Regions from separate parts of the Acinetobacter sp. GG23 genome, predicted to be linked through region 2. Evidence: predicted binding sites of a transcription regulator. Region 2 holds the regulator's gene; each other region holds the start of a gene.

Region 1 (7,710 bases), on a different contig from region 2:
TTTGCTTAATCCAACCGGTTGCTTCAATGAAATCGACAGCATAGTTGTTGTGTTCTTCAATACCTGTTGCAATCGCAAATACGTTCGGGTCAAAAATAATGTCCTCAGCAGGGAAGCCGACATCATTTACCAACACATCATAAGAACGTTTACAGATTTCACGTTTACGCGCAGCCGTGTCAGCCTGACCATCTTCATCAAATGCCATGACAATAACTGCTGCACCATACTGACGGCACAGGCGTGCTTTATGTACGAACTCCTCATAACCTTCTTTTAGGGAAATCGAGTTTACAACCGGTTTACCTTGTACGCATTTCAAGCCGGCTTCAATAATTTCCCATTTTGATGAGTCAATCATCAGCGGCACACGGGAAATATCCGGTTCAGAGGCAATCAGATTCAGGAATTTAACCATCGCTCCCTGTGAATCCAGCATGCCTTCATCCATGTTGATGTCGACAATCTGTGCACCGCCTTGTACTTGATCCAAGGCAACTTCCAAAGCTTCGGTATAGTTTTCTTCACGAATCAAACGCGCGAATTTTTTTGAACCGGTCACGTTGGTACGTTCACCCACGTTGACGAACAAAGAATTTTCATCAATGTTGAATGGCTCTAAACCACTTAAACGACAGGCTGGTTTAATCTCAGGAATCTGACGCGGCGCAATGTCTTTTACTGCATTGTAGATGGCACGGATATGATCCGGAGTTGTACCACAGCAACCGCCCGTGATATTGATCAAGCCACTTTCTGCAAATTCTTTAAGAAATGCTGCAGTTTGTTCAGGGGTTTCATCATAACCACCGAAAGCATTCGGTAAGCCTGCGTTTGGATGTGCTGAAATAAAGGTATTGGCCACATCTGCAACGGTTTTAACGTGCGGACGCATCGCATCTGCACCCAAGGCACAGTTAAAGCCGATAGATAGCAAGTCGCCATGACGAACCGAGTTCCAGAACGCTTCAGCAGTCTGGCCGGTCAGGGTACGACCTGAAGCATCGGTGATGGTGCCTGAAATCATCAACGGCAATTCATAACCGAGCTGATTGAATACTTCTTTGACTGCAAAAATAGCCGCTTTACAGTTCAGCGTATCGAATACAGTTTCAATGAGCAGAATATCGACGCCACCTTCAATTAAGGCATGGGCCGCTTCAATATAGTTATCTTTCAGTTCATCAAAGCTAATGTTACGAAATGCCGGATCATTTACATTGGGCGAGATCGAACAGGTACGCGATGTCGGGCCAAGCACACCGGCAACAAAACGCGGTTTATCTGGTGTTGAATATTTTTCACAAGCCGCTTTAGCAATACGTGCTGCTTCACGGTTAATTTCCGGAACCAGTTCTTCCATGTGATAGTCAGACATTGAAACACGTGTGCCGTTAAAGCTGTTGGTTTCAATGATGTCTGCACCAGCATCTAGGTAGGCTTCATGAATGCCTTGAATAATCTGCGGTTGAGTCAGGACTAAAAGGTCATTGTTACCTTTGAGGTCAGATGCCCAGTCAGCAAAACGCTCACCCCGATAATCCGCTTCTTCTAGTTTATGGCGTTGAATCATGGTACCCATAGCGCCGTCAATAATCAGGATGCGTTTGGCGAGAAGCTCTTTCAGGGTGGCAAGCGTGGACATAAATAACCCCAATCCGATGGAATACAAAATGGGCATCATTTTAGCAGAATTACACTGCCTTTGAGGAATATTCAGCCGACATCGTGACACACAGCTTAAAATAAGCCCGTTAGTGCCGAATTTTTCATCGAATTGAAATATCAGCAGGCTATGATCGGCTACAGATAACGACAAGCTGGGTAATTTGATTATTAGAAATATCTTGTCTAAAGGTATTCATGCATTTTGAAATATTGAGGCACAAACTATTTTTAGCTTTAAATAATGCAAATTGATGGATTTAAAACAGTTCGGCTCATCAAGATAAAGTTGAATGAGTTAAATTAAGCCAATTATTGAAATTTGGCTTTATATGGCATCCTTTTGTCATATAATTGTCACAATTAAATTGAACAATAAGGGGATTTTATTATCCTCTTGAACCGTCTGCATGAATTCTAATATTCCTCCCGTCCAAGACCAGGTGCCATCAGCACCAGCAAGATCGACGAATGTGCATGTTGCTACGCCGAAATTTTTTATGCCGGTGTTTCTCACGGTTATTATTTCTACTTTGGTGTACATCGGCTTTCAACTTTCAGCTGATTTGTCACATGTCCCGACATTAAGTTTATATTCCGTTATTCTTTTAGCGACTGCGTTGTTAATTGCTTTAGGCTTTGAATTTGTTAATGGTTTTCATGACACTGCCAATGCGGTAGCGACAGTCATCTATACCAATGCTTTATCTGCCCCTGTTGCTGTGATGTGGGCAGGCTTTTGTAATTTCCTTGGAGTGATGGTGGCAAGTGGGGCAGTAGCCTACGGCATCATTGCTTTATTGCCTGTCGAACTGATTATGAATGTCGGTTCTGGTGCTGGTTTTGCCATGGTTTTTGCCATGCTGATTGCGGCGATTCTGTGGAATTTGGGTACCTGGTTCTTGGGTATTCCTGCGTCTAGTTCACATACTTTAATCGGTTCGATTTTAGGGGTGGGCATTATGAATTACCTCCTGCACATGGGTAATGGTGCCAGTGGCGTAGATATGGACCAAGTGATTAAAGTCGGTAAAGCCTTGTTGTTTTCGCCTTTAATTGGTTTTGCTTTTGCTGCAATAGTATTCTTATTGGTAAAAAAAATCTTTAAAAAGCAAGTTGAACTTTTTAAACCCCCTGAAGGCAACAAACCACCACCGCCTTTAATTCGTGCCATCTTGATTTTTACCTGTACTGGGGTAAGTTTTGCGCATGGATCAAACGATGGTCAAAAAGGCATGGGTTTAATCATGCTGATCTTGATCGGTTGTGTACCTTTGGCGTACTCATTGAATAAAAACCTGGACACCCAGCATATCCAATCATTTGAACAGTTATCTGTGCAAACTGCGGCAGTTATTTATCCAAATCATCAAGATATTCCGGATACACAAGCGCGTGAAGTGTTGACCAAGTATATTCAAACTAAAGAAATGTCACCTGAAGTGGTGCCTGCTTTGGCAAGTTTGACCGATCACTTGGGTAATCACGTTGCCAAATATGGTGATTTAAAAGATATTCCAGAAAAACAAGTTTCGACTATCCGTAATGATATGTACTTAAGCACGACTGCATTCAAGCGTTTAGATAAAACTAAGCAGCTTCCTGCAATGTCAGAAAGTCAAGCCAAGACAGTCAAGGAATACCGTAAAAACCTCGATTCATTCTTGCAATACATTCCGACCTGGGTAAAAGTTGCAGTAGCGCTTGCGCTTGGTCTTGGAACCATGGTGGGCTGGAAGCGAATTGTAGTGACTGTGGGTGAGCGTATTGGTAAAGACCACATGACTTATGGCCAAGGCATGTCAGCTGAACTGGTTGCCATGACCACTATTGCGGCAGCAGATGGCTTGGGTATGCCGGTATCGACAACACATGTATTAAACAGTGCGGTTGCAGGTACCATGGTGGCCAACAAATCCGGCTTAAACTTCCAGATGGTACGAACCATTCTTTCAGCATGGATTTTCACGCTACCTGCTACCATTTGTTTATCAGGTGGTCTGTTCTGGTTGTTCTTGCAGTTTGTTTAAGATCTCGGTTTGAAATAAAAAAGCTGCAATTGCAGCTTTTTTTTATGGCTCATACTTATTGCTCTCTCCCTTTGGGAGGAGGAATATATTCTGTATGACATGGAGAGAATTAAATATAAAATATGATTTAAGCCTCTCCCTTGCGAGCTTAGAATATATTCTGAGAATTCTCATCTCCTAACAGGAAAGGGAGTTTTTCTAAAATAATAATAATAGAGAATAATCCTATTTCCTAAACACTTTTAATAGCTTCTTGATGGGCAATTTTTCATTGGCAAAGCCATACAGTGCGGCAAAAGGCAGCGCGGTACGGGCCAAATAAGCTACACGCCATAAACCGCCATGATTGGCACCTTTCATCATCAATTCTAATGGATGACCCAAAGGTGTTTCCGGGTTGGCTACCGATTCTGGATGACGCAAGTCATAAACCCATAATGCAGCCATCAGTGCATTGGTGGTTTCCGGATTAAATGATTCCACATCAAACAGACTTGCCCCATTAAATGCGGCTTTCAATAACGGATTTTTAGTCACTGAACGGGTAGTGGTAGAAGGCGCGATATTGATGCTGACACGTTGTCCATAATGACGTGCCAGCGTTGCGCGCCATTGCTGAATTCGTTTTGCCAAAGCATAGTTTGGCCCTTGCTCAACCACCAGACAGTCTGCAATACCATATTTTTGACCATTATCAGAGCTGATTAATGCATCCAGGTTTTTCTTGAAAAAGTGCTGGGCAGAAAGCATGGAAATGCTTTCACTGATAATACGTTGCGATTTTGAGCGCTGTAGGAGCTTGAGATTTGAAGCTTCTACAACCTCTTTAGGAATGGCATAAACATCGGTTGGGGTACACATAAACATTAAACTGGTGTCAGCCTTTTGCTCACTCACGTACTGCATAATGCTGTCCATGGCCATGGATACCCGGACATGTTTTTCACCATCTAAATAGGCAATGGCTGCAAGGTCTAGCTGACGTTCACTTTGGATCAGCCAATGGGCAATTTCAGGTGTTTGAGTGAGTAAATCGGCCCCCAATTTTTCTTTTAGCGTAGCAGTTGGAGTATCTTCCGCCAATTTTTCCGCACAAGGTGCATACAGGGTTGCATTGCCTTGTTGAATGGTCTTTAAAATTCTGTCCCAAACGCGACTATTGGGTAAATCGACAGCTACAATGTTGGCTTTCCATTTGGATAGCCAGGTTAGGGGACCGGCTTCAGAACCTGCACCAAATAAGACCATAGTGCGATCAGAAAGATCAAACCATTCGGGATGGGCATGTGCCGCACGTAAAGCATCCGCATGGCTTGGTTCTATAATGCCAGCATCTTGCCAGATTTGAATTTGATCCAGTAAAGCCTGACCCTGTAATTTTTGCCCTTTATAAGGCACATACCATTCAGGGGCAGCCTCACTTTCACCTTTTAGCTGGATGGTATACAGATTGGCTGTATCGATATCCTTCATAATATCTTTAAGTAAATAGCGCTGACCATTCCTATAAAAGTCAAAGCTATGATGGGCCTTGTGCAAGCCCTGTTTGGCAATGGTAATTGGATTATTGAGAGTTCGAATACCTTGTTCAACCAAGGCCTTAAAATAGAGAGGATAATGCTTACGCCAGTTTTTTTCCCCAAGTGCATTTATAGATGACTTGTTGTCAACAATAGATAAAGCTTCAGCAATAATTTCTTTGCCTGTCTGGGAGCTGCTGGCTTTATTGCTGCTTGGGTTGATAGGGAATTGAAGACCATCTAGTGAAGTAGACATGCAAAAAATCTCGTTTTTTTTGATCATTAATATACAGATGTCTACATTATCTATGCCAAATTGATTTGATGGGTAGCATTTAATGACAAATTGTGTAAATCTTTTTCAAAAGACCCAGTAAAAAGGAGCCGAAGCTCCTTAATGTATAAGCTTTATCATTTCAGTATTATTTCGAAATGCTTTTAGCGATTTCTTTCAGCATGAATGCAGTATTATCCAGACCTGCACCTGTAATATACCAGGCATCAGCATTCACAAAAATAATCCGATTCTGTTTCACGGCTTGAGACTGCCCTAAAATAGGATGGGTTTTAATACCTTGCTTTGTAGCATATTTCTGGGTATTTACGGCGCCACGATCCAGCACAATTAAATAATCCGGATTCTGTTGAATGGCAGACTCTAACAGTTCTGCATTTTTCTTTTGGGCAGCTAAAGCCTGTATTGATCCAGCTTCAGGTCGAGCGGCATCGGTTTTTTCAGTCAGGGGAAGAACAGATTTAAAACCCGTTAACTCATAGATAAAACCAAAACGGTCATTTGCTGCATGCGGCATATAATGATCTCCACCAGCAAAGAGCATCATTGCTGATTTACTTGCAGTCTGTTGCTGCACTTTTTGTTGTAGCTGTTCCAAATCTTTTAATTTTTTATTGGCAATATTTTCACGCTTAAAGGCTTTAGCAAGATTCAAGGTGCGATTTTTCAAATCAGTCATGTACTGGTCGGTATTGGGAGAAAGGTCGACCGTTGCGGCAATCGGTTGCAAGCTTTCAAGCGTTTTCGCTGAACGACCCCCTACAAAAATTAAATCGGGTTTTAACTGTTTTAATTGAGCCAAATCAGGTTCAAAAAGACTGCCTGCTTTAACAAATTGTGCTTGATTATATGAGGTCAAGCTGCCTGTAAATGTAGTTTTAGGTACAATTTGAGCCTGAATATTTAAAGCATTTAAAGTATCTAAAATGGAGAGGTCATACACTGCAATTTTTTTTGGCGTTTGTTTGAGTTCAATGTTTTGTTTGTTGGTTGCCAGATTAAAACTTGCACTATGCGCCAAACCATTTAATCCTACTGAAGCCAAAATGGCGCTTAAAAATAAAACTCTAGTATTCATTCGCAAGTCATGTTCTCTTAAATTTGTGCAAAAGAGTAGCAGAGAATCGAATATTGTTAAATAATAATCATTAACAAATGGAAATTATTTTATTTTTATTGGAAAAAAGACGCTGAAAATTCAGCGTCTTGGACTATTCATAGCTGAACAAATTAGCTTAGAAAGGTAATTGCATCAACTTATTCAAAAAGTGGGGCACTATACGAGGCTCAAGAATAATAGTCATGATTACCCCATAAGCCGCACCCCATAAATGTGCACTATGGTTGATGTTGGAATTGCCACGTTTGCCTGACCAGATACTGTAAGCGACATATAAAACTGCAAAAATAATTGCCGGTACAGGAATAAAGAATACAAAAATCAGTTTCCACGGCTCAAATAAAATATAAGCAAACAAGACTGCCGAAACCGCACCGGAAGCGCCTAGACTTGCCCAACGATGGTCATTTTTATGTTTGAGATAACTCGGAACAATGGCAACAATCAAGCCGCCTAAGTAGAACAATACAAAGCCAAGATCAAAAAAATACTGTCGGTAAAAACTTTCAATCACGCTCCCAAAAAAGAATAGCGTAATCATATTAAAGATCAGATGTGCGCCATCGGCATGAACAAAACCATGGGTGATAAAGCGGTCATATTGTCCACGCTGCATCGCAGGGGGCCAAAAAATAAGCCGGCTCATGACCTTCTGATTTGAAAATGCAATCAGTGAAACAGCCACTGTAATCAGGATCAGGCAAACAGTATGGTTAAAAGGTAAATCTAGCATAAAGTGAAAGTTCAACTTTTAAATATTTATAACTAATAATGCCATTAAATGAAGTGTTAAGATGAACTTTTATAATAATTCCGACAATTTTAGTTGAATTTTTTTTATTACCCCGCATCTTCAGTTAAAATGATAACTTCAGCTTGAGGAAATATGATTATGTCGACTGATAACATCAGCGCTGCAGTTGCAGAAGAAATTCCAAATTTATTGATTACGCCAACGGCACAAGAGTATTTGTTTGATTTGCTTGATAAACAGAATACTCCGGGCATTGCTGTACGTATTTTTGTGGAAAATGCAGGTACGCCTCGTGCTGAATGTTGTATGGCATATAGTGCACCTGA
Region 2 (7,710 bases):
AAAATATTTGATGGCGCTGTTCATCACTGACCCGACGGTGGTTGTCCTTGGGCAGCAACTTTTATTTATTGTGTTGTGGTCGATTATCTTTTTTGGTGCGAGCGCCATTTTTGCTTCAATCATGCGTGCCAGCGGTACCGTAACTGTTCCAATGATCATTAATATTGTTGCCATTATTGGCATTGAAGTGCCATGTGCCTATTTGTTCAGTCAATGGTGGGGTTTACAGGGCATCTGGTATGCTTATGCATTGGCTTTTGTCTGCTTGTGTATTCTACAAGGTCTGTATTATCAGTTTGTGTGGAAGAAAAAAACGGTTCAAGCCCTAATTTAAAAATCAATTTAAGCCAGTTATTGCCTTTTCCAACCACCTTACAGCACGCTGCCGGGTGGAGTCATCCGCAGTCTCGTTCCCAGAATAATTTAAGCATTAATTACGTTATTGAATTGGCAAAAACTGCAGTAAAAAATTGATTTGATGGATTTTTTTTGCCAATGGTTTATCGGTGAATAGCAACCATAGTGCTTCTAAAAACAAGCAAAGGATGGGTTTCAAACCGGTAATATTATTCGTGGCCATTTCAGCAGTCACCAAACACATTGGTTTTATTGCCACGTCCTCGACCCCCTATGAAGAATCCTAGCGTTTGGTACCTAAATATGCCTCTTTAGACCATATCAGTAAAGGTCATGTGACACGAAATGTGGTGACTACCCTTTCCGCGGATACGGCACGCAGCTTTGGGTTTACTGCGCATCTGGACGCAAAAGTCCGTTGCGAACGTGCGGATGATTTTATTGAAGTGACACAAAAATTTGGAGATTGCTAGGAAGTGGATGCTTTCTTCTACACTATGCGGCTGGTTTGCTCTTTAGTCTTTTTTTATTTACTGAAACAAACTTCGGATAATTCACATGATCAATAATCCAGATCATCCAACAGGGATTTTTTAAATCTATTTCTGTTAGCGATAGCATCTCTAACCACAAATGGGCATACAAATCAGGAACTGAACTGAACTGAACTGAACTGAACTGAACTGAACTGAACTGAACTGAACTGAAATCATGTTGACCATGCTTAAGCGTTGCGGTATTGCTTTTAAATTATGTAAATTGCATCTAGGCAGTGGGCTATTTTTCATATTTTCGTCTTTGCTGTTTCGCAAAATGCATGCCCACTCTATAAGATTTTTTTGATCTAACTTATTTTTTCTATTATTAAAAAATTTGATTTTAACGTAATTTAAGTACTGATATTTAAACCCTTACTTATTTAAATTCTGTTAGTTTCTCTATTTTTATTTCTTATTTCTAGATATAAGTTCTTTTTGATTTCAATCCTGTTTTAGCCAGTTTTGGGGTATTTAAGGCATAAAGAAACCCGCTATTTGCGGGTTTTAATATCTAGGTTTTAAGCCGATTTCTTGTTCCTATTGCCTAATTTTGTGGCCAATGCAATAACACGCTGATACCCGGTCGGCAAAATACGCTGCATCAAATCAACAGCTTTAGCATCATTACCAATCAATAAACGGCGCTTGTCTTTTTGCACAGCCTCAATAATTTGACGCGCTGCTTCTTCAGGAGGACAGCGCAATAATTTATTAAAAGATTTTGCTGATCTTTCAGGATGCATGCCTAGGCTTCGAATACTGTCATTCATTTTTGCTGCATTGGCAATATTGGTACGAATACCGCCTGGGTGAACACATAGCGCACTCACCCCACAGTTTTCCATATCCAGTTCCTGACGTAAGGATTCAGTAAAACCACGTACTGCAAACTTGGTGGCATTATACGCAGACTGGGTCGGTTGAGCCGTTAAACCAAACAGACTGGAAATATTGATGACATGGCCTTCACCCGATTTCTTGATTAAAGGTAAAAACTCTTTGGTACCGTAGACTACGCCCCAGAAGTTAATGTTTACAATCCATTCCAGTTCTTCATAACTTGCCCCTTCAACAGTTGAACCTAGGGCAACTCCGGCATTGTTAAAAATCATATTTACTGAACCATGATCCTGCACGGTATCTGCAGCCCATTCTTTCATGACATCACGGTCAGCCACATCAAGCTTTTTGGTGGTTACGCGCACATGACTTTGTTTTACCAATTCAGCAGTTTGTGCCAAGCCTTGTTCATTCACATCACTTAAAGACAAATGACAACCTTGCTTGGCCAAAAGTACAGCCAATTGCTGACCAATACCTGAACCGGCACCGGTAATCGCAGCAACTTTATTTTTAAAATTCTTCATTACACATCCTTATTCAATTTTTTTCTGCGCCACCTATCTAAACATTTCGATTCTTTTTCTGTAGGGATGATGTGCAGTTCATCCCTCTAATATAATTTTGACAATCATCATTGTCAATATAATATGGAATCAATCGCAAGATCAGACAGCATCTGTCCATTTCGAGCATAGGTCTACGATTAAATTATTGTTAACATAGGGCAAACCTGGATTTAATTCGGCACACGACATTTATGACTGAACAACACGAAAATCTTGAAGAAAAACAAAATAAACCCTCAAAAACCAAAGAACGCCAATTTAAAGGCCTGTCTTTAACTGAGCGTAAACAGGCACGTCGTGAAAAGCTGATTGAAGCGGGTATTGAGGCTTATGGCACGCATGGTTTTTTTGCGGTGACGGTAAAAGATATTTGTAATGAAGCCAAATTGACTGAACGCTATTTCTATGAATCTTTTAAGAAAAGTGATGAACTTTTTCAAACCATCTTCTTAAAATTGATTGATCAGTTACAACACAATGTCATGCAAGCCATCATGCAGGCATCAACCGATCCGCGAAAAATGATTGAATCTGGCTTAACCGCTTTACTCACCACTTTAAAAGATAATCCAGGTATGGCACGAATTATTTATATTGATGCCATGCTGGTTCAGGAGCTGCATAATCAAGCCACCATTCATGAAACCATGTTGCGTTTTGACCGCATGATTCATGCTTTTGTCATGTTGATGATGCCGCACATTAACCGTTCTGAACGTGAAATTTCTTTAGTCGCAACTGGGCTAAATGGATATGTCACACAAATTGCGATTCGCTGGGTAGTCAGTGGCTTCAAACAATCGATGCAAGATGTTTTATCGTCTTGCAGTCTTGTTTTTCTATCTTTACTCGATACTTTTTCAGAAAAAGAAAAAATAGTGAAAAAACAAAGTTGATCTTAAAATTTAGGTTAAAAATCATCACAATCTATTGAAATAGTTAAATTTATATGACTGATTTATTTTAAATTGTTTATTTTTTCGCATAAAAATTGTCACATTTCTTTGCTAAAATTGGCATATAGCCCTTTTCTGCAATGATACTGTCATAATTAATCTTTGTAATAAGCCTGTCATAAATACAAAACGGTTCACCGTTAACATCAAATAGGATATTGCGTTGTGAAAGATGACTATATATTAATCGTCGATGACGAACTTCCCATTCGAGAGATGATTCATACATCTTTAGACATGGCAGGCTTTCAATGCTTACAGGCAGAAGATGCCAAACAAGCCCACCAAATGATCGTGGATCAACGCCCTGCGCTTATTTTATTAGATTGGATGTTACCAGGTGGTATCAGCGGAGTTGACCTCTGCCGTCGCTTGAAACGCGATGAAAGCTTAAATGAAATTCCAGTGATTATGTTGACTGCGCGCGGTGAAGAAGACCATAAAGTACAAGGTCTCGATGCAGGTGCAGACGACTATATGACCAAACCTTTCTCGACTCGGGAACTGGTTTCACGCATTAAAGCGGTGTTACGTCGTGCCAATGCATTAAGTGGCGAAAAAACCATTGATGCCAATGGCCTGATCCTTGATCCAGTCAGCCAGCGTGTCAGTTATGGAGACAGTATTTTAGAGATGGGACCTACGGAATACCGTCTATTGGCCTTCTTCATGACCCATCCAGAACGTGCCTATACCCGTGCTCAATTGCTTGACCAGGTTTGGGGTGGTAACGTATATATTGAAGACCGTACTATTGATGTGCATATTCGCCGTTTACGTAAAGTGCTGGAACCTTTTGGGGTAGATCGCTACATACAAACCGTTCGTGGCACAGGTTATCGTTTTTCTACCCGCACAGATGTCGCTTTAGGTTAGTCGTTTTTTAGGTAAATTGTGTTTTATGTATGAACCCTACCCTGTCCCAGAACTTGCACGAGACCATAAACGATTCCGTTACAGCAGTTTATGGACTTTTGCCAAGCAAGACTTACGTTTACTCGCCTTTTTACTGCTGATAGCAGGTTTAATGGGTATCGGGATTGGGTATTTCTGGATTTTTATTTTTATCGCTTTCGCGATGTTTTTTGCTTTGCAACTCCGCTCACTGTATTTGGTGAATGAATGGATTTCTAACCGCCCTTACGATGTCCCACCCAATTTGGGGGGGATTTGGGGTGCCTTGCTGTTTAATGTTTATCGCGCACAGCGTCACGAACGTATTGTCCAGGCAGAAATGGTCGGCTTAATTGATCGCGCTCAATCGTCCTTGGTTGCATTAGCCGAAGCTGTGGTTTTAATTGATGAATTACACCAGATTGAATGGTGGAATCCGGCAGCGGAAAAGTTGCTCGGCATTCAACCTTTAGATCGTGGTCGTAATATTTTAACCTTGCTGCGTCAGCCAAATTTTATTGAATATTTCAACCATATTGACGAGGCACCTGATGGCTTAAAAATGAAATCTTCCGCCTTTGAAGATCATTATGTCCAAGTCAAAATGACCCGTTTTGGGGGCGAAAGTCGTCTATTGGTGGCTTATGATGTCACCCGCATGCATAACCTAGAACAAATGCGTAAAGACTTTGTCGATAATATTTCGCATGAATTACGTACTCCCCTAACCGTACTCAGTGGTTATATTGAAACCTTTACCGACCAGGAAGATTTAAATCCGCGCTGGAAACGTGCTTTTGACCAGATGCAGGCACAAACCAAGCGCATGAATGCCTTGGTCAATGACTTGCTGTTACTCTCACGTTTAGAAAGTAGCAAGCAAATTGCCAAAAACCAGATTATTGAAATGCCAAGTCTGATGAACCAACTGTTTGATGATGCTCAAGCCTACAACGTTGACTACCATCACACGCTGAATCTGGATATCGACAGTCATTGCGACCTGATTGGTTCAGATACCGAACTTGCCAGTGCCTTCAGCAACCTGATTACCAATGCCATTAAATACACCCCTAAAGGCGGAACTGTTACCATGGGCTGGCATGATGACGGTGAACACGGCATCTTTACGGTTGAGGACACCGGGATCGGGATTGACCCGAAACATCTGCCGCGTTTAACCGAGCGTTTCTACCGTGTCGATAGTGCACGTAGCCGTCAAACTGGCGGAACCGGTTTAGGACTGGCGATTGTGAAACATGTACTGATGCAACACGGCGCATATTTAGAAATTGAATCGAAAGAAAATCAAGGTTCGACCTTTAAAGTAATCTTTCCTAAAGAACGCCTCTATCACATGAGCTAGAGGTACAGCATATCTAATTCAACTCAAGCCAAGTTCTGTTCTTTAAACTTTGCTCGCTGATAAGCCGGACGTTCCGCCAAACGTTTTACATAAGCCGCGATATAAGGATAAGACCCTGATGTTCGTGACTGCAGGGCTTCAAGTGGAAAACCCATCTGAATATCGGCAAAAGAAAATTCGCCTGCCACATATTCATGCTTAGCCAAATAGTCTTCCAAATAGTTAATATGATCTTTTAAACGCGGCTGAATGAATCCGGCTTTCACTCCTCCAGTAATTTTTTTTGCAACCGGTTTCACCAGCCAGGGTACATGTTTTGGTACATTGCTCATCACCAACTGCATCACCAATAAAGGCATGAGTGAACCTTCCGCATAATGCATCCAATAGCGATATTGCTGCTGATCTTTTTTATTCTGCTGTTTAAATTTCTGCTGCTGATCATAGGTTTCTTGCAGATATTGTAAAATCACCGCAGATTCGGCAATGGTTTGATCAGCATCGGTCAATACCGGCGCTTTGGCTAAAGGATGAACCAGTTTTAACTCAGGCGGCGCAGCAAAAGTGGGTAAGCGCTTATAAAACTTGACCTGATAATTGAGGGCCAGTTCTTCTAAGGCCCATAAAATTCGAAAAGAACGCGATTGATCTAAGTGGTGCAATGTAATCATTATTTTGCTCTCTATTTTTTCTGCTTTGACTATACGCATAGCCCTAAAAAAATGACATCCTGCTTTACACAAAATGTCATTTTTATCTGTATATCAACTTAGACAAGTACCGTATGAATCTCTAGGCTACGTAACAATGTTTTGGTCACTGGTGTCTTACTGCTAATGTCTAAAATTTTTTGCTTTAGCTCATCCGATAAGGGCTGTGCAAAAGACAAACGGCGTTCAATCCACTCTTTGCCTTCTTTATTGGCATTAAAATCGGCTTCAACAGAAAATTCGCCCAGCTCTATGCCTTTATGACTGGCATACATTCGCAGCGTAATCATAGTACAAGAAACCAAGCCTGAACAAATAAAATCATAGGGTGCAGGACCTTTATCTTGCCCCCCAAAAGATTCAGGTTTATCGGTCATCAATGAGTGTGTACCCGTCCTGATCTCGCCTGACCAAGGTTCAGCCAAGCGATGTACTTCAGCATTTGCAATAATGGCCATAAGAATCATGATTCCTAAATGTTATCTTTATTTAAAATTTTATCTTTATCTAGAGGCACGCATTTTATCTGGGAATGTAGGTGCTTCCAAGCGTGGTCCTGGATAATCAGGAATATTACCAAAGCGTTCATGTTGTTCAATCCAGTGGTCACGTGCCTTGCAAAGTTCTTCCTGAGTACGGCCGACAAAGTTCCACCACAAAAGTATTGGCGACTCAAAAGGTTCACCACCCAACAACAAAATACGACTACCCTTATGCAGCTAGATTTCAATTTCAGTAATCCCGGGCTCCAGAACGACCATATTGTCTTCAGTCAGTTCATGACCATTTACGACAGCAGCCCCATCTAAAGCCATGAAACCGTATTCAAATTTTGGATTGAGCTTAATTCGGGTGGTGGTCGATTCTTTTGCGGTTAAATCTACCCCGAGTAATTCTGTATGCACGGCTACCGGCGATCTGGTTTTTAAAAACTCACCCACCAATACAGTAAATTCAACCTGATCTTTTTCAACCACAGGGAGTTCTGGATAATGGTCAAAGCAGGGTGCCATATTTATTTTATCATCCGGCAACGCAATCCAAAGCTGTGCAGCATGCATATGGGTTTCCGTCTCCGGTGTAACTTCAGTATGTGAAATACCATAACCTGCAGTCATTAAATTGACCTGCTTTGGGCGAATCAACTGTTTTGTACCCAGACTGTCAGTATGCATCATGGTGCCTTCAATCATCCAGGTGAAGGTCTGCAAACCGATATGTGGATGAGGGCCAACATCCAGTCCATCACCTTGCGGAAACGTCACGGGACCGGCGTGATCCAAGAAACACCATGCCGCAATTAAGCGTTTATGGCGACTTGGCAAAGCGCGTTTAATCACGGTTCCCTGACCAATTTCCGCGCTACGTAAAGGAAATTCCTGAATAAATTGATTTACATATTTTTCACAATCATCTGAATCGGAAAGCTCTGTATAGTTGCTATTGGTCATATTTGTATCCTGAATCGTACGGCCTAAC
Region 3 (7,710 bases), on a different contig from region 2:
TTCTGAAACTTTACCCAAATCTCTGCTCCATACTCCGGGATTCCTGAATGCTTTCGGTTTTAAAATTATTGATCCTATAGGATGGGTACAAAGCCAAAAGCAGTTTTTAGCGAACCTTGATAACCCGCAAGCTTTATACGAACATGCCACTATGGGACATTTCCTGAACCGTATGATGGATTATCCTGGCGGGATCAATCAGGATATGATTTTTAATGTCTGGCTACAAAATCCGCTAAAAAATGGCGTTATACAATTGCAAGATAAGAATATCGAATTAAACAATATTGAGTGCTCCGTACTGGTGGGTGCGGGTCGTAGCGACCAAATCGTATCTGTAGAGGCGGTTAAGCCTTTAATTGAATTGACAAATAGCCAGGATGTCACGTTTACTCTTATTCCGGGTGGTCATTTAGGGTTGATGTCGAGTCAATCTAGTGCCAATGAATTCTGGCCATTTATGACCAACTGGCTAAAACACAGATCAAGTAAAATATAAAGGACATATCATGATTCAGTCAGTTGCATTTATCGGCTTAGGTGCTATGGGTTACCGTATGGCAGCACATTTACCTCAACATTTCGACACGGTCTATGTATGGAATCGTAATTTCGAAAAAGCCAACCAGCATGCAACTGAATTTGGCACTCAGGCTGTTGAACTTGAACAGGCAGTTCAGGCAGACATCATTTTTTCCTGCTTACCGACCAGCAATGAAGTGGAAGAACTTATTGCAACGGTACAGATTAAATCCGGTGCTGTATGGGTAGATTGCACCAGTGGTGTTCCTGAATCTGCAAAAAATCTAGCAAAGCTACTTAAAACACAAAATGTAGATTTCCTTGATGCACCAGTCAGTGGTCAGACCATTGGTGCAGAAAATGCGACCTTAACGGTAATGATTGGCGGAGAAGCGAGTGCTTTCGAACAAGCCCTGCCTGCAATTCAGGCTTTTGGTAAACTGATCAAACATGTCGGTGGCCCGGGTGCAGGATTTGCGGTTAAAGCCGTTAACAATATGTTATTGGCTGTAAATCTATGTTCAGTGGCAGAAGGTTTTACTGCGCTCAAGGCACATGGTGTAAACTTGAATGAAGCACTGGATTGTATTAATGCATCCAGTGGTAAAAGCGGTGTAACCGAAACTGTTTTACCACAGCGTATTTTAAATCGTAGTTTCCCTCTAACCTTTGCCCTACCATTGTTAGCCAAAGATACCGGTATTGCTTTAGACTTGATTCGTGAGGCTAAACTTTCTGCACCCGTGATTGCGCTTACTCAAAGCTTAATTCAAGCGTCTAGTGATTTAGCAGAAAAAGACAGTGACTTTTCAAGCGCTGTAAAAATGTATGAATCATGGAGTAAAATTACACTTGAGTAATAACTCGCCATTGAATAATGATAACGAAACCTAATATTGTGATTATGTGTTATACACAATGTTCTTACAGAGGAAACTCTCATGACTAAGTTAAGTATTGCAATTTTTGCCAGTGTTGCAACTTTTATTGGGGCTAATGCTTTTGCAGCTACGCCAGAGCAAGAATGTCAAAAATTAAAGAATGACCACGATGTCATTTATGCATCTAAAGGTTTTTGCTTCAAAGACCCTGACGCCAAGGCGAAGTTTGGCAATGATAATTGCTATACAACTAAACCAAAATTTTCGGATAAAGAGCAACAACGACTTGACGCCATTAAAGATCGTCAGAAAGAATTGAACTGTAAATAATTACAGTACCCAATCACTTTCAAGGATTAGCCATGCTTTACGATGATCAAAATATTTTTGCACGAATTATCCGCAACGAAATTCCTGCAATTAAAGTGTATGAAGATGATCAAGTCCTCGCTTTTATGGACATCATGCCACAAGCTGAAGGTCATACATTGGTGATTCCTAAAACACCAGCGATCACATTGCTTGACCTTCCTCCTGAAGCGGCGGCTTATACTATTCAAATTGTGCAAAAGGTTGCACAAGCGATGGAAAGAGCCCTTGAGGTCAAAGGTATTGTACTGATGCAACTTTCAGGTGCCTCCGCAGGTCAAACTGTTCCACATGTACATTTCCACCTTATTCCAAGCTCGGTTCATGAATTAGGGAAACATGCTTTACATATGGGTGATCAAGAAAAAATCCACGCATTGGCTGAAAGAATTAAAGCTGCGCTTTGATTTAAAATGAATTCAAAAAAATGGAGCCTTGGCTCCATTTTTTTTATAAATACAGAATAAAAAACAAATATTTAGTTTAAAGATCAACTTAAATACGTCATCAAACTGTCATTTATCATTCACTTTTTTGTCACAAAGATTACAGATACTGCATAGCAAGTTGGTGAGCTTCTGTAACTTTTTGTACTCAAGCAAACTAAAAAGAAGTGTTAAGTAAGGCAAATGCCATTTAGAACCGTGTTTTGGAGAAATCTCAATGAAAAAATTGCTTCTCGCTGCTGTAGTAGCGGCTATGGGGACGAGTGCAGCACAAGCGGCACCAACTTTGTACGGTAAAGTGAATGTTAGTGTTGACAGTTATGATGATGGAAAAGATGATAAAATAGAACTCAACTCAAATGCTTCCCGTATTGGTGTTAAGGGTGAAGAGAAACTGACTGATAAACTCGCTGCTGTTTACCAAGCAGAATGGGAAATTGATGTCGATGGTGGAGATGATGTATTTAAAAAACGTAATATTTTCGCCGGTTTAAAATGGGCTGATATCGGTACTTTAAAAGCAGGTATTATGGATACCCCATTTAAAGATGCTGCTGGCGGCTATCGTGATGTATTCAATGACTATGCACACGCTGACATTAAAGAAATGATGTACGGCGAAGAGCGTGTAGAAAATGTTATTGGTATTGAAACCGATCCAAAACTGATGGGTGGATTAGTTTTCGCTCTTCAAGCGCAACAAGGTGAGTCCACCAGTGATACTGCAAACTATACAGATGGTGCTCGTGATAGCGTTGGTGATGGACTTTCTACTTCACTTTCATATGCCAATAAAGATTTAGGCTTCGAAGGTGTTATTGCAGGAAACTTCAAATCCATAGGTGACTTTGCTGCTGTCGGCATCTCAAATGCTCCTGCTGATGCAATCCGTATTGGTGGGTCTTTCGACCTAGGTAAAATTGGTGCGACTGGTTTATATTTAGGTGCAATGTGGCAAACTGCAGAAATCTCTGATTACTTAGGTACTGAAACCTACAAGAATGTAGAAGAAAAAGCTTGGTTAGTTTCGGCAACGTATAAGCTTGCAAATACCCCTTGGTCTTTTAAAGCTCAATATCAAAAAGCTGACACTGACTGGACTGTAGCTACAGGGACTGGCGATACTTCGGCAAAACAATGGGGTATTGGTGCAGATTACAAACTAAACAGCCAAACCAAATTATTTGCGAATGCAGTACAACGCGAGTGGGACAATAAGCGCACAAACGTTGGAGCTGCTGCAGCAATTCCAAATGCTGATGAAAATGTTTACGGCTTAGGTATGGAAATTAAATTCTAAGTTCACAACAGTTAATATGAGACTGCCTAAGGGCGGTCTTTTTTTATCTGAACTCAATATTCAGGACAGTTTTTATAAAGAGTCTCTTTAACTTTCACACCGCCTTATTCTATTTTTTTAAATACTCAAATTTTAATTAAAATACAACCCAATCTCATTTAATAAATATTATCCCGCGATAAAACAAAGTATTTTAGTCAACTTTAAAATATAAAAATACAACTGTTTTAGTCAACTTTAAATATAATATATGAGTATTTTAGTCGGGATTAAAAATATTAATACTAAGTGTTTTAGTCAACTTTAAAATAGTCAAATATTAGTTTATTTTTTAATAAACCATATTATTAACTTATTGTTTTAATTAATATAAATAATATATTTTTATTTTAAGTGTTTATTCTATTTATTTTTAGTTACTTTTTGTTTAATAATATAATTATATTTTAAAAATAGGCTTATTTGCATGAGCTTAATACCCAAAGATTTTAATCAAAGATTAGTTAGAGAGATTACAATCATATTAATAATTAAGATTGCTCTTTTGCTGCTGATTAAAAATATCTGGTTCGACGCGCCCACTATTCCCAAAAATTTTGACTCTCAAGTTGCCGAGCGTATTGCCGGCAGTCCTTCCCAAATCAAGGAGACACGTTGATGATTTCTGAAAGCGTGGTCGATCTTTCGCGGTTCCAATTTGCAATGACCGCGTTGTATCACTTTATATTTGTACCTCTTACTCTTGGGCTGGCTTTTATTCTTGCCATTATGGAAACCACTTATGTGATTTCCGGTAAGGAAATTTATAAAGACATGACCAAATTCTGGGGAAAACTTTTTGGTATTAATTTTGCCTTAGGGGTAACTACAGGCTTAACCATGGAGTTCCAGTTTGGTACAAACTGGGCGTACTATTCGCATTATGTCGGTGACATTTTCGGTGCGCCACTGGCTATTGAAGGATTAATGGCATTTTTCTTGGAATCGACCTTTATTGGTCTTTTCTTCTTCGGCTGGGATCGACTTTCCAAAGCTCAGCATTTAGGCGTGACCTGGCTGGTTGCACTCGGTTCCAACATGTCGGCACTGTGGATTTTAGTTGCCAATGGCTGGATGCAAAACCCTGTCGGTGCAGCGTTTAACTTTGAAACCATGCGGATGGAGTTGGTGGATTTCGGCGCGCTGATTTTCAACCCGGTGGCTCAGGTTAAATTTGTCCACACTGTATCTTCAGGTTATGTGACTGGTGCAGTTTTCGTTCTGGCAATTTCCAGCTATTACTTGCTCAAAAAACGTGATCTGCCCTTTGCACGCCGTTCTTTCGCGATTGCTGCAATCTTTGGTTTAGCCTCTACATTATCGGTTATTTTACTAGGTGATGAATCCGGTTATGAACTGGGTGATGTACAAAAAACCAAATTAGCTGCAATTGAAGCAGAATGGGAAACTCACCCAGCTCCCGCTCCATTTACATTGTTTGGTATTCCAAATCAGGAAGAACAACGCACTGACTACGCTATTCGCATTCCATATGTGATGGGTATTATTGCGACGCGTTCCCTTGATAAAGAAGTGACTGGTTTGAAAGACTTGATGGTTCAACATGAGCTTCGTATCCGCAATGGTATGAATGCGTATGCCGAACTTGAAAAACTTCGTGCAGGCGATCGCTCTCCAGCACTTATGGCGTCTTTCCAAGAAAATCAGAAAGACCTGGGTTATGGCTTGCTTCTTAAAAAATACACACCAAATGTAGTGGATGCCTCTGAAGATCAAATCAAGGCAGCAACCAAGGATACTATTCCTAACGTAACTGCCCTGTTCTTCTCGTTCCGTGCCATGGTTGCTTCTGGTTTCTTGATGCTGCTTCTGTTTATCCTGGCAACTTATGCAGTGGCTAAACGCAATGCAGAAAACAAACCGTGGCTGCTTAAATTTGCACTTTACGGACTTCCATTGCCTTGGATCGCTACACAGACTGGCTGGTATGTGGCTGAAGGTGGACGTCAACCGTGGACCATTGGTGAGGTTTTACCTACACATCTTTCTGCTTCAAGCTTAAGCACTGGTGATATTTGGGGTTCAATCTTAGCGCTTGCAGCGTTCTATACAGTACTTCTGATTATCGAGATGTACTTGATGATCAAATTTGCTCGCTTAGGTCCAAGTTCTTTACATACTGGTAAATACCATTTTGAAAAAGCTGATGCTCAAAACCACGCTGCTGCGGAGGCTCAATCATGATCGAATATGAATTACTCAAAATCATTTGGTGGGTTCTGGTGGGTGTACTGCTGATTGGCTTTGCCCTCACCGATGGCTTCGATATGGGTTCCATGGCAATTATGCCCTTCGTGGGCAAAAACGATGACGAACGTCGTGCGGCAATCAATACCATTGCCCCACACTGGGACGGTAACCAGGTCTGGTTCATTACTGCTGGTGGTGCACTGTTTGCTGCATGGCCTATGGTTTATGCCACAGCATTCTCCGGCATGTACTGGGCGCTCCTGCTTGTACTTTTCGCTTTATTCCTCAGACCTGTAGGCTTTGACTATCGTTCTAAACTTGAGAACAAAAAATGGCGTACGTCTTGGGACTGGGGTTTAGCTGTTGGGGGTGCAGTTCCTGCATTAGTGTTCGGTGTTGCCTTCGGTAATATGTTCTTAGGTGTACCATTCACCTTAGATGAAACAGTACGTTCAACTTATACCGGTAGCTTCTTTGCACTGCTTAATCCGTTCGCGATTGTTTGCGGTCTGGTCAGCCTATCTATGCTGTGCGCGCATGGCGGGGCTTGGTTAATGCTTCGTACAGATGGCGACTTACATGCACGTTCTGCGAAAGCAACTCAATTGATGGGTGTTATATTCCTGGTTTGCTTCTTGGGTGCAGGTGCGTGGTTATACTTCGGTAGTATTGAAGGTTATAGCCTAGCGCAGCCATTTGATACCAATGGTGTAGCAAATCCATTTGCCAAAGAAGTCATTACCAATGCCAACCATGGCTGGATGAATAACTATTCAACTTATCCAATCACCATGATTGCACCTGTAATGGCAATCTTGGGTAGCCTGATTGTGATTGCATCTGCTGCGAAAGCAAAAGCGGGGTTAAGCTTCCTGGGCACATCGTTCATGGTGATTGGTGCAATTTTAACTGCCGGTTTTGCATTGTTTCCATTCCTTATGCCTTCAAGCATCAATCCTGTTGCAAGCTTGACGATGTGGGATGCAGTATCAAGTAAAAATACACTAACTGTAATGACAGTTGCGGCCTGCATTTTTGTTCCAATTATTTTGTGCTACACCACTTGGTGTTATTACAAAATGTGGGGCGTTATTACCAACAAACACGTTCAAGAAAATTCACACAGCCTCTACTAAGGCTGTGTTAGAAAACTAGGAGTTATTCAATATGTGGTATTTTGCTTGGATTCTCGGGATTTTAATGGCGTGCTTTGCAGGCGTATTAAGTGCCCTTTATATCGAACATCATCAAGATTTAGATGAGGAATAAACCATGACAGAAATCGCAATGACAGCAGAAGAAAGCAAGCCAAATAAGTTCGTAATGGCCATTTCATTTTTGATGGCATTGCCGCTTGCTACAGTGCTATTGATTCACCCTGCCCTCATGCTAGATGCCAATGGTCACTACAACCATAGTGCATTGATGATGATCATGATCGGGATTTCAGGTGGATTTATTTACGGAGTAGGATTTCTGCCGAAGTTCTGGCTGTGGAAATGGCTGTTTAGCCCATATATTGCATGGCCACTCATGATCTGGGGTTATTACACCTGGTTTCTGACCTGATGATCTAGAAATAAAAAACCCGCAATTGCGGGTTTTTTAAATACTAGCTTTTATACCTTGCATCAATACTCTGCTTCTCTTCTAGCGTAATGTCATCATGCATTTGAAAACAATCGCGATACTTGGGATGAATATAATGAATATATTTTTCCTTTCCTGCATGACATAAGAGTATTTGCGCTACCCTCGAGACCAATCCATTTGATTGTTTTATAACATCTAAAGATTGTTTTTGAGTCAAGCCAACTGAATTTCTTATAATCGAGTGTTTACCCGTATGAACTATAGAGTTTAGATGCTTTAATGAATAAAATTTAAACTTTTCAAATTGCAATGTTATAGCTTTTATTTCTTCTATATTTTTCAACTACTC

The links. Region 2 encodes PhoB, which activates phosphate uptake and scavenging genes when phosphate is short. Its sites were predicted from a motif close to TGTCATNAANCTGTCATAA; they were not measured.
Region 1: a site for PhoB is predicted at 2,010-2,028, ahead of AC3CAU_RS14120 (inorganic phosphate transporter). Genes of this name have one in related genera too.
Region 3: a site for PhoB is predicted at 2,275-2,293, ahead of AC3CAU_RS10725 (porin). Genes of this name have one in related genera too.

What each region holds. Positions count from the first base shown of each region.
Region 1 covers NZ_JBYMDJ010000009.1:95,934-103,643, reverse strand. Annotated here, with positions in the region: gene metH (methionine synthase) at 1-1,645, opposite strand, end outside; gene AC3CAU_RS14120 (inorganic phosphate transporter) at 2,076-3,695, shown strand; gene AC3CAU_RS14115 (hypothetical protein) at 3,921-5,471, opposite strand; gene AC3CAU_RS14110 (ABC transporter substrate-binding protein) at 5,638-6,588, opposite strand; gene AC3CAU_RS14105 (rhomboid family intramembrane serine protease) at 6,746-7,363, opposite strand; gene nfuA (Fe-S biogenesis protein NfuA) at 7,523-7,710, shown strand, end outside.
Region 2 covers NZ_JBYMDJ010000010.1:33,587-41,296, forward strand. Annotated here, with positions in the region: gene AC3CAU_RS14635 (MATE family efflux transporter) at 1-334, shown strand, start outside; gene AC3CAU_RS14640 (hypothetical protein) at 440-616, opposite strand; gene AC3CAU_RS14645 (hypothetical protein) at 648-830, shown strand; gene AC3CAU_RS14650 (SDR family NAD(P)-dependent oxidoreductase) at 1,415-2,263, opposite strand; gene AC3CAU_RS14655 (TetR/AcrR family transcriptional regulator) at 2,497-3,201, shown strand; gene phoB (phosphate regulon transcriptional regulator PhoB) at 3,427-4,137, shown strand; gene phoR (phosphate regulon sensor histidine kinase PhoR) at 4,163-5,521, shown strand; gene AC3CAU_RS14670 (glutathione S-transferase) at 5,545-6,192, opposite strand; gene AC3CAU_RS14675 (OsmC family protein) at 6,291-6,689, opposite strand; partial or broken gene AC3CAU_RS14680 (pirin family protein) at 6,735-7,682, opposite strand.
Region 3 covers NZ_JBYMDJ010000006.1:17,089-24,798, forward strand. Annotated here, with positions in the region: gene AC3CAU_RS10705 (alpha/beta fold hydrolase) at 1-499, shown strand, start outside; gene AC3CAU_RS10710 (NAD(P)-dependent oxidoreductase) at 510-1,382, shown strand; gene AC3CAU_RS10715 (YARHG domain-containing protein) at 1,464-1,733, shown strand; gene AC3CAU_RS10720 (HIT family protein) at 1,766-2,179, shown strand; gene AC3CAU_RS10725 (porin) at 2,436-3,518, shown strand; gene cydP (cytochrome oxidase putative small subunit CydP) at 3,985-4,176, shown strand; gene AC3CAU_RS10735 (cytochrome ubiquinol oxidase subunit I) at 4,176-5,762, shown strand; gene cydB (cytochrome d ubiquinol oxidase subunit II) at 5,759-6,904, shown strand; gene cydX (cytochrome bd-I oxidase subunit CydX) at 6,936-7,037, shown strand; gene AC3CAU_RS10750 (cyd operon YbgE family protein) at 7,041-7,337, shown strand; gene AC3CAU_RS10755 (DUF6988 family protein) at 7,381-7,704, opposite strand.